2 regions of the Streptomyces sp. NPDC088747 genome follow, and region 1 is predicted to be linked to the other one. Evidence: riboswitches for the same ligand, from Rfam matches in the RefSeq annotation. Region 1 holds a riboswitch; the other holds the start of a gene.
What was found. Region 1 has a riboswitch for glycine ahead of gcvT (glycine cleavage system aminomethyltransferase GcvT). Riboswitches for the same ligand answer to the same signal wherever they lie in the genome.
Positions count from the first base shown of each region.

Region 2: another riboswitch for glycine. It lies ahead of gcvP (aminomethyl-transferring glycine dehydrogenase); the one in region 1 lies ahead of gcvT (glycine cleavage system aminomethyltransferase GcvT).

Region 1 is NZ_JBIVKZ010000011.1:295,142-303,355, reverse strand. It holds gene ACIP79_RS25935 (PucR family transcriptional regulator) at 1-437, shown strand, start outside; gene ACIP79_RS25930 (ATP-binding protein) at 498-908, opposite strand; gene ACIP79_RS25925 (MerR family transcriptional regulator) at 1,602-1,955, shown strand; gene ACIP79_RS25920 (L-serine ammonia-lyase) at 2,037-3,404, opposite strand; gene glyA (serine hydroxymethyltransferase) at 3,549-4,823, opposite strand; gene gcvH (glycine cleavage system protein GcvH) at 4,838-5,215, opposite strand; gene gcvT (glycine cleavage system aminomethyltransferase GcvT) at 5,366-6,484, opposite strand; glycine riboswitch at 6,632-6,733, opposite strand; gene ACIP79_RS25900 (AAA family ATPase) at 6,932-7,606, shown strand; gene ACIP79_RS25895 (enhanced serine sensitivity protein SseB) at 7,689-8,214, shown strand, end outside.
Region 2 is NZ_JBIVKZ010000001.1:885,616-893,829, forward strand. It holds gene gcvP (aminomethyl-transferring glycine dehydrogenase) at 1-1,897, opposite strand, end outside; glycine riboswitch at 2,081-2,176, opposite strand; gene ACIP79_RS04390 (PRC-barrel domain-containing protein) at 2,292-2,663, shown strand; gene ACIP79_RS04395 (DNA polymerase IV) at 2,760-4,130, opposite strand; gene ACIP79_RS04400 (MerR family transcriptional regulator) at 4,213-4,893, opposite strand; gene ACIP79_RS04405 (bifunctional nuclease family protein) at 5,112-5,585, opposite strand; gene ACIP79_RS04410 (MerR family transcriptional regulator) at 5,671-6,414, opposite strand; gene ACIP79_RS04415 (FHA domain-containing protein) at 6,457-7,434, opposite strand; gene ACIP79_RS04420 (DUF881 domain-containing protein) at 7,496-8,214, opposite strand, start outside.

The DNA of each region.
Region 1 (8,214 bases):
TCGCCGTCGGCCGGCCCCGTCCGGGCCCCGGCGGTGTCGTCCACTCCTACGAGGAGGCCCTGAACGCCCTCGACCTGGCCGAACGCCTGGAACTCGACGCACCCGTGCTGTACGCCGCCGATCTCCTCGTCTACCCGGTCCTCACCCGCGACAGGCAGGCCATGGCCGACCTGGTCCTGAGTGCCCTCGGCCCGCTGCGGCGGGCCCGTGGCGGAGCCAAGCCGCTCCTGGACACGCTGACCGCGTACTTCGACTCCGGCTGCGTCGCGGCGGAGGCCGCCCGGCGCCTGTCCCTCAGCGTCCGCGCCCTCACCTACCGCCTGGACCGCATCCACAGACTCACCGGCGCGAATCCGGCCGACCCGGTGCACCGGTACATGCTCCAGACCGCGGTCATCGGTGCCCGGTTGCTGGACTGGCCGGCGAAGGAACTCTGAGGGGACGCCCGCGGCGCGGCGATCGAGCGCGGGCGTCCCCTCAGCGGGTGACAAGGGTGCTCACGAGCGGGCGAGGAGGGCGCTCACGGTCTTGCCGTCGGGCTCTCGGCGGGTGACCGCGGTGGCGCGGGCGAGGCGGTTGACCATCGGCCAGCCGAAGCCGCCGGTGCCGTCGTCCAGGTCGGGAGTGCGCGTGCGCGGTGCCTGCGGACTGGGGTCGTGGACGGCCACCTCGACGCTGTCCGGGTGCGCGGTCAGGTCCAGCGTGCAGGTGCCGCCGCCGTGACGCAGGGCGTTGGTGACGAGTTCGGAGACGACCAGAACCACGGTTTCGGCGGCCTCGGTTCCGGCCGGGTGCGGGAGACCTTCGAGGAAGTGCCGGGTGCTCTCGCGTGCGTCGGCGACGGAGCGTGTGTCGGCGACGGAGGTCGTGGAGTGGGCTGTTGCGACGTTGACGCTCATCGTGTTCATCAGGTCACCTGGTCTCTGGATCGTCCATGCCTGGTCCTGCCTGCGCCGTGCTTGTGCCCCGGCCGATGCCCCGTTAATCCGGCGGCGACGAGCGTTGTGGCCTCTCCCCGTCGTTGTTCGAGCCCAGTTACCTCACTGTCGAACACGTGGAAATCTATGTTGGCCAGAGTAGACATTGGATTGTGGAGTGGTTATGGTTTCTCTCGTAGCCGAGATCGAGCAAGGCCCGGCAGGCACGAACTGGCGGGCAGTACAAGGCAGTTGAAGTAATCGAAGTAGTTGCAGTACGCAGGACGGTGCGGTGGTGGAGTCGCGAAGCCAGGGTTGTTGCGTGATGGCGACGGGACTGACGACCGGACCGGGCGGCCCGCGGTGATCAGGGGCTGTCGTGAGCAGGACCGCAGTGACAGCACGTGTTGGCAAGTGTTTGACCAGAGGGAAGAACGGAGGAGCCGAACGCCATCAGGATCGCCCGGGCGGAACTGCTGAGCCCGGGTACCGCAGGACATCGATAGTGAGGTGGTCTCCGGTCGAGCAACCGCGATCCCCGCGCTCCCGACGGCAGGTTGGTCGGGTCAGCGGAAACAAGTAGGCCGGCGCAGCAGTAGGGCCGGCTGATGGTGTAGCAGTTCCTTCGGGGCCCTGGTGCCATACGGCACCGGGGCCCCTCGACCCGTGGCGCAGAGAGGTGCGATGACAGCAGACGACTCGTTCAACCGGCTCGATGACGACGACTACCCCGCCTACACGATGGGCCGGGCCGCCGAAATACTCGGCACCACCCAGGGCTTCCTCCGCGCCATCGGCGAAGCCCGCCTCATCACCCCGCTCCGCTCCGCGGGCGGCCACCGCCGCTACTCCCGCTACCAACTGCGCATCGCGGCCCGCGCGCGTGAACTCGTCGACCAGGGCACCCCCGTCGAGGCCGCCTGCCGCATCGTCATCCTCGAAGACCAACTGGAAGAGGCCCAGCGCCTCAACGCGGAACACCGCCAGGCCGAACACCGCAACGCCGCCGACTCCACGAACCGGACCGCCGCGGTCTGAGGGCCGCCGGTTTTCCCGATGGGGCCCTCCGTACGGGGAGCCCCCCTGTAAGGGGCACCGTGAGGATCAGGCGACCGGGCCTCAGCACTCGATGATGTTCACCGCCAGCCCGCCCCGCGCCGTCTCCTTGTACTTGACGGACATGTCCGCGCCCGTCTCCTTCATGGTCTTGATGACCTTGTCGAGGGAGACCTTGTGGGAGCCGTCGCCGCGCATGGCCATCTTCGCGGCGGTCACGGCCTTCACCGCGGCCATGCCGTTGCGCTCGATGCACGGGATCTGGACCAGGCCGCCGACCGGGTCGCAGGTCAGGCCGAGGTTGTGCTCCATGCCGATCTCGGCGGCGTTCTCGACCTGTTCGGAGCTGCCGCCGAGAACCTCCGCGAGGGCGCCGGCGGCCATCGAGCAGGCCGAGCCGACCTCGCCCTGACAGCCGACCTCGGCGCCGGAGATGGACGCGTTCTCCTTGAAGAGCATGCCGATGGCGCCCGCGGCGAGCAGGAAGCGGACGACTCCCTCCTCGTCGGCGCCCGGCACGAAGTTGATGTAGTAGTGCAGGACCGCGGGGATGATGCCGGCCGCGCCGTTCGTCGGGGCGGTGACGACCCGGCCGCCCGCCGCGTTCTCCTCGTTCACCGCCATCGCGTAGAGGGTGATCCACTCCATCGCGTGGGCCAACGGGTCGCCCTCGGCGCGGAGTTGGCGTGCCGAGACGGCGGCGCGGCGGCGGACCTTGAGGCCGCCGGGCAGGATGCCCTCGCGGGCCATGCCGCGCGACACGCACGCCTGCATCACCCGCCAGATCCCGAGGAGCCCGGAGCGGATCTCCTCCTCGGTACGCCACGCCCGTTCGTTCTCCAGCATCAGCGCGGAGATCGACAGGCCCGTCTCGCGGGTCAGCCGCAGCAACTCGTCGCCCGTGCGGAAGGGATACTTCAGGACCGTGTCGTCCAGCTTGATGCGGTCCTCGCCCACGGCGTCGTCGTCGACCACGAAGCCGCCGCCGACCGAGTAGTACGTCTTCTCCAGCACGAGTTCGCCCGAGGAGTCGTAGGCGAAGACCGTCATGGCATTCGCGTGGTAGGGCAGGGCCTTGCGCCGGTGCAGGATCAGGTCGTCGTCGAAGGAGAAGCCGATCTCGTGGTCGCCCAGCAGCCGGATGCGGCCGGCGGACCTGATCTCCTCGACCCGCAGGTCGGCCCCCTCCACGTCCACCGTCCGCGGCGAGGCGCCCTCCAGGCCGAGCAGCACCGCCTTGGGAGTGCCGTGCCCGTGCCCGGTCGCGCCCAGCGAGCCGTACAGCTCGGCGCGTATCGACGCCACCGAGTCCAGCAGATCCTCGTTGCGCAGCCGCAGGGCGAACAGGCGTGCGGCGCGCATCGGGCCGACCGTGTGGGAGCTGGACGGGCCGATGCCGATCGAGAACAGGTCGAAGACCGAGATGGCCACGGGAACTCCTCAAAACAGGCAGAACAGGGGTGGTGCAAGGGGCGGGCGCCGCACACACCTGTCGTCCAGTGTGCGCGGCGCCCCGAGAAAACGCGTAGAACGTGCGAACGGCGTGAACCGTACGAACCATACGAACCGTACGAACTACTTCAGGCCGGGGTACAGCGGGTGCCTGTCCGCCAGCGCGGACACTCGGGTCCTCAGCGAGTCCGCGTCGTACGAGGGCTTGAGCGCGGCCGCGATGATGTCGGCGACCTCGGTGAAGTCCTCGGTGGTGAAGCCGCGGGTCGCCAGGGCCGGCGTACCGATGCGCAGGCCCGAGGTCACCATCGGCGGACGCGGGTCGTTCGGGACGGCGTTGCGGTTGACCGTGATGCCGACCTCGTGGAGCCGGTCCTCGGCCTGCTGCCCGTCCAGTTCGGAGTTCCGCAGGTCGACCAGGACGAGGTGGACGTCCGTGCCGCCGGAGAGCACCGAGACCCCGACCGAGGTCACGTCGTCCTGCACGAGCCGCTCCGCCAGGATCCGCGCACCGTCCAGTGTCCGCTGCTGGCGCTCCTTGAAGTCGTCCGTCGCGGCGACCTTGAAGGAGACGGCCTTAGCGGCGATCACGTGCTCCAGCGGACCGCCCTGCTGGCCGGGGAAGACCGCCGAGTTGATCTTCTTGGCGAGTTCGGCCGTGGACAGGATCACGCCACCGCGCGGGCCGCCCAGCGTCTTGTGGGTGGTCGTCGTGACGACATGGGCGTGCGGTACGGGGTTGGGGTGCAGGCCCGCAGCCACCAGACCGGCGAAGTGCGCCATGTCGACCATCAGGTACGCGCCGACCTCGTCCGCGATCCGGCGGAACTCGGCGAAGTCCAGCTGCCGGGGGTACGCCGACCAGCCCGCGACGATCAGCTTCGGGCTGGACTCCTTGGCGAGCTTCTCGACCTCGGCCATGTCGACCTGGCCGGTGGCGTCGTCCACGTGGTAGGCGACCACGTTGTAGAGCTTGCCGGAGAAGTTGATCTTCATGCCGTGGGTCAGGTGCCCGCCGTGCGCGAGGTTCAGACCCATGATCGTGTCGCCCGGCTTGAGCAGCGCGAACATCGCGGCGGCGTTGGCCTGGGCACCCGAGTGGGGCTGCACGTTGGCGTGCTCGGCGCCGAAGAGCGCCTTGACGCGGTCGATGGCGATCTGCTCGACGACGTCGACGTGCTCACAGCCGCCGTAGTAGCGGCGGCCGGGGTAGCCCTCGGCGTACTTGTTGGTCAGCACCGAGCCCTGGGCCTCCATGACCGCGACCGGAGCGAAGTTCTCCGAGGCGATCATCTCGAGGGTGGACTGCTGGCGGCGCAGTTCGGCGTCGACGGCGGCGGCGACGTCCGGGTCGAGTTCGTGGAGGGGCGTGTTCAGGATCGACGTGGGTTCAGACATGGGGCTACGACTCCTCAGCCGGTGGTGAAAGCGGTGTACTCGTCGGCGGAGAGCAGGTCGTCCGGCTCCTCCGAGACACGCACCTTGAACAGCCAGCCGCCCGTGAAGGGGTCCGAGTTCACCAGGGCCGGGTCGTCCACCACGTCCTGGTTGAACTCCACGATCTCTCCGGTGACCGGCGCGTACAGGTCGCTCACCGACTTCGTCGACTCCAGCTCACCGCAGGACTCGCCCGCGGTGACCGTGGCACCGACCTCCGGAAGCTGGGCGTAGACGACATCGCCGAGCGCGTTGGCCGCGAACTCCGTGATGCCGACCGTCGATACGCCGTCCTCGGCGACCGACAGCCACTCGTGCTCCTTGCTGTAGCGCAGCTGCTGGGGGTTGCTCATGGCGTGGATTCTCCTGTACGCGGGGGATTGCTGATGACGGGGGAGGGGTGATGAGCAGGGCGGATGTACTCAGGTCAGGTCAGGTCGGCTCAGGTCCGGTGACCGTGACCGTGACCGTGAGCGGCCCGGAGCGCGGTCTGTGGGCCAGTCTCACTTCTGGCGCTTGTAGAACGGCAGCGCCACGACCTCGTACGGCTCGTGGCTGCCCCGGATGTCCACGCCCACACCGCTGGTACCGGGAGCGGAGTGCGCGGCGTCGACGTAGGCCATCGCGATCGGCCTGCCCAGCGTCGGGGACGGGGCGCCCGAGGTGACCTCGCCGACGACCTTGCCCCCGAAGACCACGGGGTAGCCCGCGCGGGGAACCCGGGGGCCCTCGGCGACGAGACCGACGAGCACCCGCGGAGGGTTCTCCAGGGCACGTTCGGCGGCAGCGGAGAGCGCCTCGCGCCCCACGAAGTCGCCCTCCTTCTCGAACTTCACGACCCGGCCGAGACCGGCGTCGAAGGGGGTGAGCGAGGTGCTCAGCTCATGGCCGTACAGCGGCATGCCCGCCTCCAGGCGCAGCGTGTCCCGGCAGGACAGGCCGCAGGGGACGAGCCCGGCGGGGGTTCCCGCCTCGGTGAGCGCCCGCCACACCTTCTCGGCGTCGGCGGGGGAGACGAAGAGTTCGAAGCCGTCCTCGCCGGTGTAGCCGGTGCGCGCGATGAGCGCCGGGACGCCCGCGACCGTGCCGGGGAGCCCCGCGTAGTACTTGAGGCCGTCGAGGTCGGCGTCGGTGACGGACCCGAGGATGCCGGAGGACTCCGGGCCCTGCACGGCGATCAGCGCGTACGCGTCCCGGTCGTCACGCACCACGGCGTCGAAGCCCGCCGCGCGCTCCACGAGCGCGTCCAGTACCACCTGGGCGTTGGAGGCGTTGGCGACCACCATGTACTCGTGCTCCTGGAGCCGGTACACGATCAGGTCGTCGAGGATGCCGCCGTCCGCCCGGCAGATCATGGTGTAGCGGGCGCGGCCGACGCCGACCGAGCCGATGTTGCCGACCAGCGCGTGGTCGAGGAGTGCGGCGGCCCGCGGCCCGGTGACCGTGATCTCGCCCATGTGGGACAGGTCGAAGAGGCCCGCCTTCGTGCGGACGGCGAGGTGTTCGTCGCGCTCCGAGCCGTAGCGCAGGGGCATGTCCCAGCCGGCGAAGTCGGTCATCGTCGCGCCGAGCGAGCGATGCAGGGCATCGAGCGCGGTGTGACGGGGTGCGTTACTGCTCATCGGTGGGGCTCCCAAGGCATGACGGCGAGGTCGTTCCTCCCCATCTGTCATCGGAACCTGAGAGGTTCATCACGACCCCGCGAAGCGGTGGTCATGATTTGCACCTTGGGTGGGGCCACCGGTCGGCGGCCCGCTTTTCAGATGTGCCTCGCCCGCGCGGTACGGGGCCTGAGAGATTCAAGGGAGGGACTTGCTCCTTCGGCGCCCAGGGTGACGTGCGGTGCCCTGGGACTCTCCCGCGCGGATTCAAGCGGCCGGTATGCAGTTGGCGCGCACATCATTGCATGCATCCCGGAGACACGGGAGGGGCGCCCCCGCGCGGTCCACCGCCCCTCGAAGTGACCTGTAACCAGCCTGTGGCAGTCCGATTACGGAAACAGGAAGCATCGCGCATTACCTTCTCTTTACACTCGGCGGGGATGGGACTCCAGACCCATGGGGAGGACGATCACGGTGAACAGGACCACGGCGTACGCGACGACGGCGGGCCTCGCGCTGCCCAAGCAGCCCGGAGCTCCGGTCCGGGAGGCGTGCGACCCGTTTCCGACGGCTGTCGTCCGCGACCTCAGGGACCGCGCCGGCCACAGCCCGCACGGACTCCACTTCGGCACTTCCGACGTCGTCGTGGTCACCGGACTTCCCGGCAGCGGCAAGTCGACCCTGATGCGCCGCGCGGTCTCGGGCCCGCGCGTCGACTCGCAGGACACCCGCGACCGCTGGGACGGCCGGGTGTCCGGCCGGCTCCCCTACGCCGTCTACCGCCCGCTGGTCAGGGTCGCCCACTACACGGGGCTGCGCCGCGCACTGCGTTCCGGTGCGGGTGTGGTCGTGCACGACTGCGGCACACAGGCCTGGGTGCGCCGCTGGCTCGCCCGCGAGGCCCGCCGCCGGGGCGGCGCGCTGCACCTGCTGCTGCTCGACGTCACACCGGGCACGGCGCTCGACGGCCAGCGCGAGCGCGGCCGCGGCGTCTCGCGGTACGCGTTCGCGCGTCACCGCGGCGCGGTCGCCCGGCTGCTCAGGTCCGTGGAGAAGGGGCACCTGCCGGAGGGGTGCGGCTCGGCCGTCCTCATCGACCGGGACGCGGCGGACGTGCTGCGCCGGATCGACTTCGGTGGCTGAACCACCCAACCCGTTAGGGTTTCCCGCCGGACACCGGAACACCGGAACTCCGGAACAGCGGTTCGAAGCAGGCGGTAGACAGATGGACTTCCCCGACTTCGCCGGCCTCCCGGCGCAGGCGTACCCCCACCCGCACGGCGGATGGCCCGGCAACGAACTGGAGGAGGTGCTCGCGGCCTCCCTCGGAGTGCCCGCCGGGCCCTCCTCGGGTGCCCGGATCGTCGAGGTCCTCGGCCGCAGCTTCGTCTGGGTCCCGCTGCCCAGCGGCGGCGGCCCGCACAGCGGCCCGCTCGACCTGCCCACCCTGGAGATCGCGGGGCAGGCGTTCGTCCCCGTCTTCAGCTCCGAGGAGCAGTTCCGCCAGGTCACCGGCGGGCACATGTCGTACACGATCGCGCCCGCCGTCGAGTTCGCCCGCGGGCTGCCGCCGCAGGTGGGCATCGCGGTCAATCCGGACGGCGTGGTCGGCATACCGCTGCCGCCCCCCGCGGTCGCCGAGCTGTGCCGCGCCGGGCGTACGCCGCTCGACGGATCCGCGAGCGGCGGCCGGGTGCGGCTCTTCGAGCCCGACTGGCAGGACGACCCGGTGGACTTCCTGTCGGCGGCCT
Region 2 (8,214 bases), on a different contig from region 1:
CGTCGATCTCGCCGTCGTCCGCCGTCTTCACGACGACGACCTTCATACCGGCCATCACGGCGCTCGCCGCGTTCGTGCCGTGCGCGGAGGACGGGATCAGACACACGGTCCGCTGCTCGTCGCCGTTCGCGCGGTGGTATCCCCGTACGGCGAGCAGACCGGCCAGCTCACCCTGCGAACCGGCGTTGGGCTGGAGCGACACCTTGTCGTACCCGGTGACCTCGGCGAGCCGCTCCTCCAGCTCACGGATGAGCGTGAGGTAGCCCTGCGCCTGCTCGGCGGGCGCGAAGGGGTGCAGCTGCCCGAACTCGGGCCAGGTGACCGGCTCCATCTCCGTCGTCGCGTTGAGCTTCATCGTGCAGGAGCCCAGCGGGATCATGCCGCGGTCGAGCGCGTAGTCACGGTCGGAGAGCCTGCGCAGGTAGCGCAGCATCGCCGTCTCGGAGCGGTACTGGTGGAACACCGGGTGCGCGAGGTACTCGTCGTCGCGCAGCAGCGCCGCCGGCAGCGTGTCCTCGGCGGTCGAGTCCAGCGCGGCGACGTCGCCGCCGACACCGAACGCGTCCCATACGGCGGCCAATTGCCCGCGCGTGGTCGTCTCGTCGCAGGACATCGACACGAGGTCGGCATCGACGAGGTACAGGTTGACGCCGCGGTCACGCGCGCCCGCCACCATCTCGGCGGCCCGGCCCGGGACCCGTACGGTCAGCGTGTCGAAGTACGCGCCGTGCACGACGTCGACGCCGCCCGCCCTCAGCCCTTCGGCGAGGATCGTCGCGTACCGGTGGGTACGCCGTGCGATCGTCCGCAGCCCCTCGGGGCCGTGGTAGACGGCGTACATGCCGGCCATCACGGCGAGCAGCACCTGCGCCGTACAGATGTTGCTCGTCGCCTTCTCACGGCGGATGTGCTGCTCCCGCGTCTGCAGGGCGAGGCGGTACGCCTTGTGCCCGTCCGCGTCGACGGACACCCCCACCAGCCGCCCCGGCAGGCTGCGCGCGAACTTCTCGCGCACCGCCATGTACCCGGCGTGCGGCCCGCCGAAGGCCATCGGCACCCCGAACCGCTGCGTCGTACCGACCGCGATGTCCGCGCCGAGCTCACCCGGCGAGGTCAGCAGGGTCAGGGCGAGCAGGTCGGCGGCGACGGTGACGACCGCTCCCAGCTCGTGCGCCTGGTCGACGAGCGGCTTGATGTCGCGTACGGCACCGGAGGCGCCCGGGTACTGGATCAGCACGCCGTTGATCTCGCGCTCGGCGATCCCGGCCGGGATGCCCTCGCTCAGGTCGGCGACGACGACCTCGACGCCGGTCGGCTCGGCGCGGGTCTCGACGACGGCGACGGTCTGCGGCAGCACGTCCGCGTCGACCAGGAAGAGGCCCTTCTTGTTCTTGCCCATGCGCCGGGACAGCGCCATCGCCTCGGCGGCGGCGGTGCTCTCGTCGAGCAGCGAGGCGCCGGACGTCGGCAGGCCGGTCAGCTCGGCGACGACGGTCTGGAAGTTCAGCAGCGCCTCCAGCCGGCCCTGCGAGATCTCCGGCTGATAGGGCGTGTACGCCGTGTACCAGGCCGGGCTCTCCATGACGTTCCGCAGGATCACCGGCGGAGTGAAGGTCCCGTAGTAGCCGAGCCCGATCATCGAGTCGAGCACCTGGTTGCGGTCCGCGAGAGTACGCAGCTCGGCCAGCACCTCGGCCTCGGTACGCGCTTCCGGCAGCTCCAGCGCCTCGGCGTTCTTGATCACGTCCGGTACGGCGGTGGCGGTGAGCTCGTCCAGCGAGCCGTACCCGACCTGCGCGAGCATCTTGGCCCGTGCCTCGGTGTCGGGCCCTATATGGCGTTGCTCGAAGGGGATTCCCTGTTCGAGCTCGGAGAGCGGAATGCGAGGGGCGGTCATGGCGGAGGCCTCCTGGTCTGACGCGACCTTCGAGGGGTACCCCGGCACGGGTACCCCGACGGCCTCCCCCTCTGTCATCTCAACCTGAGAGCTTCACCGGCCCGCCCGCCCGCTGCGACCCGACTTTCACCGTCGGTGAGAGCGGGAGCCGCCTTCGGCACCCGCCCTGCTTTCCAGAGTGACCTCGTCCGTGCGGTACGTGGGCCTGAGAGATTCCGGGGAGGATTTGCTCCTTCGGCGCCTCCGGTGTTGCCCGGAGGACTCTCCCGCACAGGGTCAGCAGCCGTTCGCCAGCCTACCAGCGAGGACAACACCAGGGCCTTCGAGTGGCCACCTTCCTCAAACTGCTCTTTTGTAGTGCTTACGGATGAGTTGCGACCAAATGGAGGGCACCGTGCAGACCGACCTCGATCCGCGCAACCTGATCGGCCGCAAGGCATTCGACCGCAACGGCGCCAAGATCGGCACGATCGACGAGATCTACCTCGACGACGCGACCGGGGTCCCGGAGTGGGCGGCCATACGCACGGGTCTGTTCAGCAGGGACGCCTTCGTGCCCCTGGAGCCCAGCGAACTCGTCGAAGGCACCCTGCGCATCCCCTTCGAGCGGGCGCTGATCAAGGACGCGCCCGACTTCGGCGTCGGCCGCCACCTCTCACCCGAACAGGAAATCCAGCTCTACCACCACTACGGACTCGACATCGCCTCCCCCGCTCCCCCGCCCGACCGCGACTTCGGCCGCCTGGCGGGCACGGACGAGGCCTGAACCGAGCCCACGACCAACCATCCAAAGGGCGGGGCGCCGTACGCGTACTGACCCCCCTAGCCCTTCCCCACAAAGAACCACGGCGGCGAACCGACCTCACCCCTCACTGCCCTGGCTCAAGATCTCGGCCACCAACGGCAGCGGCTCCGCAGGCTCCAGCTCCGGATCGTCGGTACGGAACGTCCGCACCCGGCCGGGCCCGGAGTACGGCGTCTCGAACCGAACGGTCACCCGCCCGAGCCCGCTGCCCTGCACCCATCCGTGCCCGAACTCGGCGTGCCGCACATCGTGCCCCGCGGGCCACCGCCGCTCCGCCGGCGGCACCTTCTCCTCGGAGGACTCCTCCGCCGGTTCCTCCTCGGTGTGCTCCAGCGCCGCGAGCTCCCCCGCAGCGGCCCGCGCCTGCGCGAAGAGGTCCTCCTGCGTGTAGTCGGCCAGCCCGGTGACACCCACACCGAGCAGTCGTACGCCACCGGTCGTGTCCACCCCCTCCAGGAGCCGCGCGGCCGCCTCCCGCACGACCGCGGGATCGTCCGTGGGCCCCCGCAGCGTCTCGGAGCGGGTCAGCGTCGAGAAGTCGTACCTGCGGACCTTCAGCACGATGGTCCGCCCCGACAGCCCGGCTCCGCGCAACCGCTGCACACACCGGTCGGCGAGCCGCTGCACCTCCAGGCCGACTCGCGTCCGGTCATGGATGTCCACGTCGTAGGTGTCCTCCACGGACACCGACTTCGTCTCCCGCTCGGCCACCACGGGCCGGTCGTCGTGCGCCAGCGCCATCGCGTACAGGGAGTGCCCGTGCGCCTTCCCGACCAGCCGCACGAGCTCGTCCTCACCCGCTTCGGCGAGCTCCTCGACGGTGGTGATCCCGGCCCGCCGCAGATGGTCCCCGGTCGCGGGCCCGACACCCGGCAGGGTCCGCACCGACATCGGCCCCAGCAGCGCGCGCTCGGTCCCCGGCTCTATCACCACGAGACCGTCGGGCTTGGCCTGCTCCGAGGCGATCTTCGCCAGCATCTTGGACGCGGCGAGACCCACCGATCCCGTGAGCCCCGTGACGGCCCGGATGTCCGCGCGCAGCTTCGCCCCGGTCAGCCGCGCCGAGGCCTCGTCCCAGGCCGCTCCGGCGACCTCCAGGTCGACGAACGCCTCGTCCAGGCTCAGCGGCTCCACCAGCGGCGACAGGGCCCGCAGGAGCCCCATCACCTGCTCGCTGACCTCTCGGTAGATCCCGAAGCGCGGCACGAGATACGCGGCGTTCGGCGCGAGGCGGCGGGCCTGGGCCATGGGCATCGCCGAGTGCACCCCGAATACCCGCGCCTCGTACGAACAGGTCGCGACGACTCCCCGCGGCCCGAGACCGCCCACCACGACCGCTTTCCCGCGCAGGCTCGGCTTGGCCGCCTGCTCCGCCGAGGCGAAGAAGGCATCCATGTCGAGATGCAGGATCGTGGGCGCGGTTCTCACGACTCCGATGCTGCCCTACGCCACTGACAATGCCCCGGCAAGCCGGGGCATTGTCCGTTCGATCCGCTCGTCGCGGCGCTTGTCAGACCGCGCGATTACGCCGTCGCGCCAGCTCGTCGGTGGGGTTGTTCCCGACGAGCGTCTCGCCCGTGTCCACGCGCTCCCCGTGCAGCTGCGAGAGCGCGCCCTCCACATCCCGCCACACCACACCCACGGCGATCCCGAAGATCCCCTGACCGCCCTGGAGCAGGGCGTGGACCTCGTCGGGAGAGGTGCACTCGTAGACCGTGGCGCCGTCGCTCATCAGCGTCATCCGCTCCAGATCCCTGAAACCGCGCTCCCTGAGGTGCTGGACCGTGGTGCGGATGTTCTGGAGCGACACCCCGGTGTCGAGGAAACGCTTGACGATCTTGAGGACGACGACGTCCCTGAAGCTGTAGAGCCGCTGTGTCCCCGATCCGTAGGCGGGCCGCACGCTGGGCTCGACCAGCCCGGTCCTCGCCCAGTAGTCCAGTTGCCGATAGGTGATGCCCGCGGCCGCGCACGCCGTGGGACCGCGGTAGCCGACCTCGTCGGCAACCGCCTCACCGTCTCCCTCACCAGGCACCGCCGTCGGCCGCCGCGGAACGTGATCGGCCGTGTTGCCGTGTTGGGGATACCCCCCGCTCGAGCGTTGCCGAGAGCCTGGGGGAGGGTACGGGCCGCTCTCCCCCAGACCGCGTCCGGGGGCACCCCCAGCCGTACCGTCGCCGCTGCTTCTCACGCCGACCTCCGTCCTTGACCTGCCTTCTCGACGGTAGGCAGTCACCAGGGGTGCGTCAACGATCGCCACACTCGGCACGCCGAGTGATAATCACCCTAGGAGTGGTTTCCCGTGCCCCACCGCGGGGAAAGGCTAGCCGAATGCTCTCTGAGCGGGCCGCGGCACACCACACTGGCCGCTGGCAATTGCCGCCCGGAGCTCTCCGTGGCCCGGCGCCCTCACTGGCTGTTGGTGCCGAAGTCCTCGGGCGAGATCTGGTCGAGGAACTCGCGGAACTTCTCCACCTCGTCCTCCTGCTCGTCCGGGATCGCGATGCCGGCGTCGTCGAGCACACCGTCGCTGCCGTAGATCGGCGTCCCGGTGCGCAGGGCCAGCGCTATGGCGTCGGACGGCCTGGCGCTCACCTCGATCCCGCTGGCGAACACCAGTTCCGCGTAGAAGACGCCCTCGCGGAGGTCCGTGATGCGCACTTCGGTGAGCTCCTGGCCGACGGCCTCCAGCACGTCCTTGAACAGGTCGTGGGTCAGCGGTCGTGCCGGGGCCATGCCCTGCTGGGCGAAGGCGATCGCCGTCGCCTCCCCCGGTCCGATCCAGATGGGGAGGTAGCGATCGCCTCCCACTTCACGCAGAAGCACGATCGGTTGGTTGGAGGGCATTTCGACCCGGACACCTACGACATCGAGCTCGTTCACACAGCAACCCTAGGCCGTGCCCGGGACGTTTGGGTAGTCGGGCACGGAACGGGTGGGCTATCCGACATCCGGTGAGGTCCCGGGGTCAGGGCAGTCGCACACCGAGCGCCGTCTGCACCAGCGCGGCGTGCAGCTTCACCGTGAGCCCCGCCAGCTCCTTCGTCCGCGCCTCGGCGTGCGCCCTGGTCTGCGGATTGCGGTGCCGCCGCAGCGGGGCCACCACCTGATCGACCAGGCCCGCGTCCCGCTCCGCCGCCGCCTTCATCGCCCGCAGATGGCGCGGCTCGATCCCGAACCGGCCCAGCTCGACGACGAGCGCGGCGACGGTCACCGCTTCGGCGTCGTACGCCCCGTCCTGCAAGGGCGCGATGAGGCCGTACGACTCCCACTCCTGGAGTTCCCGCTCACCGATCTCGGCGGCGGCCAGCAACTCGGCGCGGCCGACCCGGGCGGCGCTGTGCACCTCCGGTTCGGCGAACAGCTCTCCCTCGGCCGAGTCGCGCTGGCGCCCCACGGTCGGCAACCGCACCGGCTCACCGCGCTCCAAGGCGTCCAGATACTCACGGATGACCTTGAGCGGCAGATAGTGGTCCCGCTGCATCCTCAGCACATGCCCGAGGCGCTCGACGTCGTCGGCGCTGAACTTGCGGTAACCCGAGGGGGTCCGCCGCGGCTCGATGAGCCCCTCCGACTCCAGGAACCTGATCTTGGAGATCGTCACTTCGGGGAACTCGTCGCGCAGAGCGTTCAGCACCGAGCCGATGCTCATCAGCCCGCTGTCCGCGGCGGCGGTGCCGTTGCCGGCACCGCCGCTCGGTGTTCGAAGCATGGACCTTCCTGAGGGTCTCCCCGGACGCCGTCCGAGGGAGGGTCAGATGCCCCGCTGGCTCGCGTAGAAGACCAGCCGGTACTTGCCGATCTGCACCTCGTCACCGTTCGACAGGGCGACCGAGTCGATCCGCTCCCGGTTGACGTACGTGCCGTTGAGGCTGCCGACGTCCGCCACGGTGAACGAGCCGTCCCCGACGCGACGGAACTCCACATGGCGGCGTGACACGGTCACGTCGTCCAGGAAGATGTCGCTCTGCGGGTGACGCCCGGCCGTGGTCAGGTCGCCGTCCAGCAGGAAGCGGCTGCCCGAGTTCGGACCGCGGCGCACCACCAGGAGCGCCGAGCCGAGCGGCAGCGCGTCGACGGCCGCCTGCGCCTCCGGGGAGAGCGCCGGCGAGGCCGTCTGGCCCGTCACCTCGGCGTCGTAGGCCTCAAGGCCCGAAATGGAGATCGTGGACGTCGTCTCGGACGGACGCTCCGGGGTCGCTCCGGCTCGCAACGGCGCACCGCAGTTCGAGCAGAAACGGCTGTTTTCCGCGTTGCGGTTACCGCACCTCGTGCACACCAGGGCCGACATGGACGGATCCTCCTGCCGCGGCTGCCCTCCAGGGGCATGGGAAGCGTACGGGTCGGGGGCGAACCCTCCACCCGCGCTTGAGGTCGACGGGTCCCCGAAACCTATGCGGCCGGACTGGGCAGGGTCAACAGACGGCGCGCCCTGACCACCGGGAATGTCGCCGCCCGGACCACCGAGCTGGTCCCGGAACAGCGGGCGCTCGCCACTCTGCTCCTCCGCGTCTCCATGGCGTGGTGCACGGTGCCGGGCGGTGGCGTTGTCGCCGCCCTCTCCTCGTGCGCTCTTGCCGAACAACTTCGCAAACAACTTCACGGGCGATTCCCCTTGACCGAAACAGACCCGCCCGTGGGGCAGGACGAACCCTGATTGAACACACCGGTCGACCCGGACATCCTCACAACGTCCGTATCCACCTGACAGTTTCCACCACGCACCACCCATTCGGTGCGTCGACCCCCCGCAACCTCCTGCCCTGGCCGGGCACCCCTCATGCGGCCCCGCCTCACTGGGACGACCGAGCGTAGTCAGGCTGCTTCGCCGGTCGCAAGGCGTCCACGACGATCTTCGTCGAGGACTCCACCGTGACGATGGCCTGCTCCTTCTCGAGTGTCTGCACCACGCCTCCGGGGATGTTGAGCGCCGGCTCCAGGTCCTGCGACCTGCCGATGACCTTGAAACGGTAGGGCTGGGTGATCTTGTTCCCGTCCACGCTCACCCCGTTGTCCGAATCCGTCAGATACGTGCTGGCCACGACCCGCACACCGTTCACCTGGATCGCCTCCGCACCAGCCGCGCGGAGCTCCTGGATCGCGTCCAGCAGCATGTCCGCCTCGACCGTTCCCTTCACGTCGTCGACCGTCAGAGTGATACCGGGCCCCTGCGCGGCCACCGTGCCCGCCAGAATGCCGAGTTGCTTCTCCTTCTCGACGGTCTGCTTACGAGCCTCCTCGGCCTGGTCCGAGCTGTTCTCCAACTCGGTGCGCTGGTCTTCGAGACCCTGTTTCTCGTCTTCAAGACGCTTTGTACGGCTGTCCAGTTCATCGAGGATGCGTACGAGATCTTCCTGACGTGCGCCGCGCAGGGCACTTCCGCTGTCGCTGTTGGACGCCACCTGGACGGCGAGACCGAATCCGAGGCCGAACAGCAGCAGCGCGACGATGAGTTGCGCGCGGGACACACGCGGTGGCCACAGCCCCTGAGCCAGCCTCTGACGGCCGGACA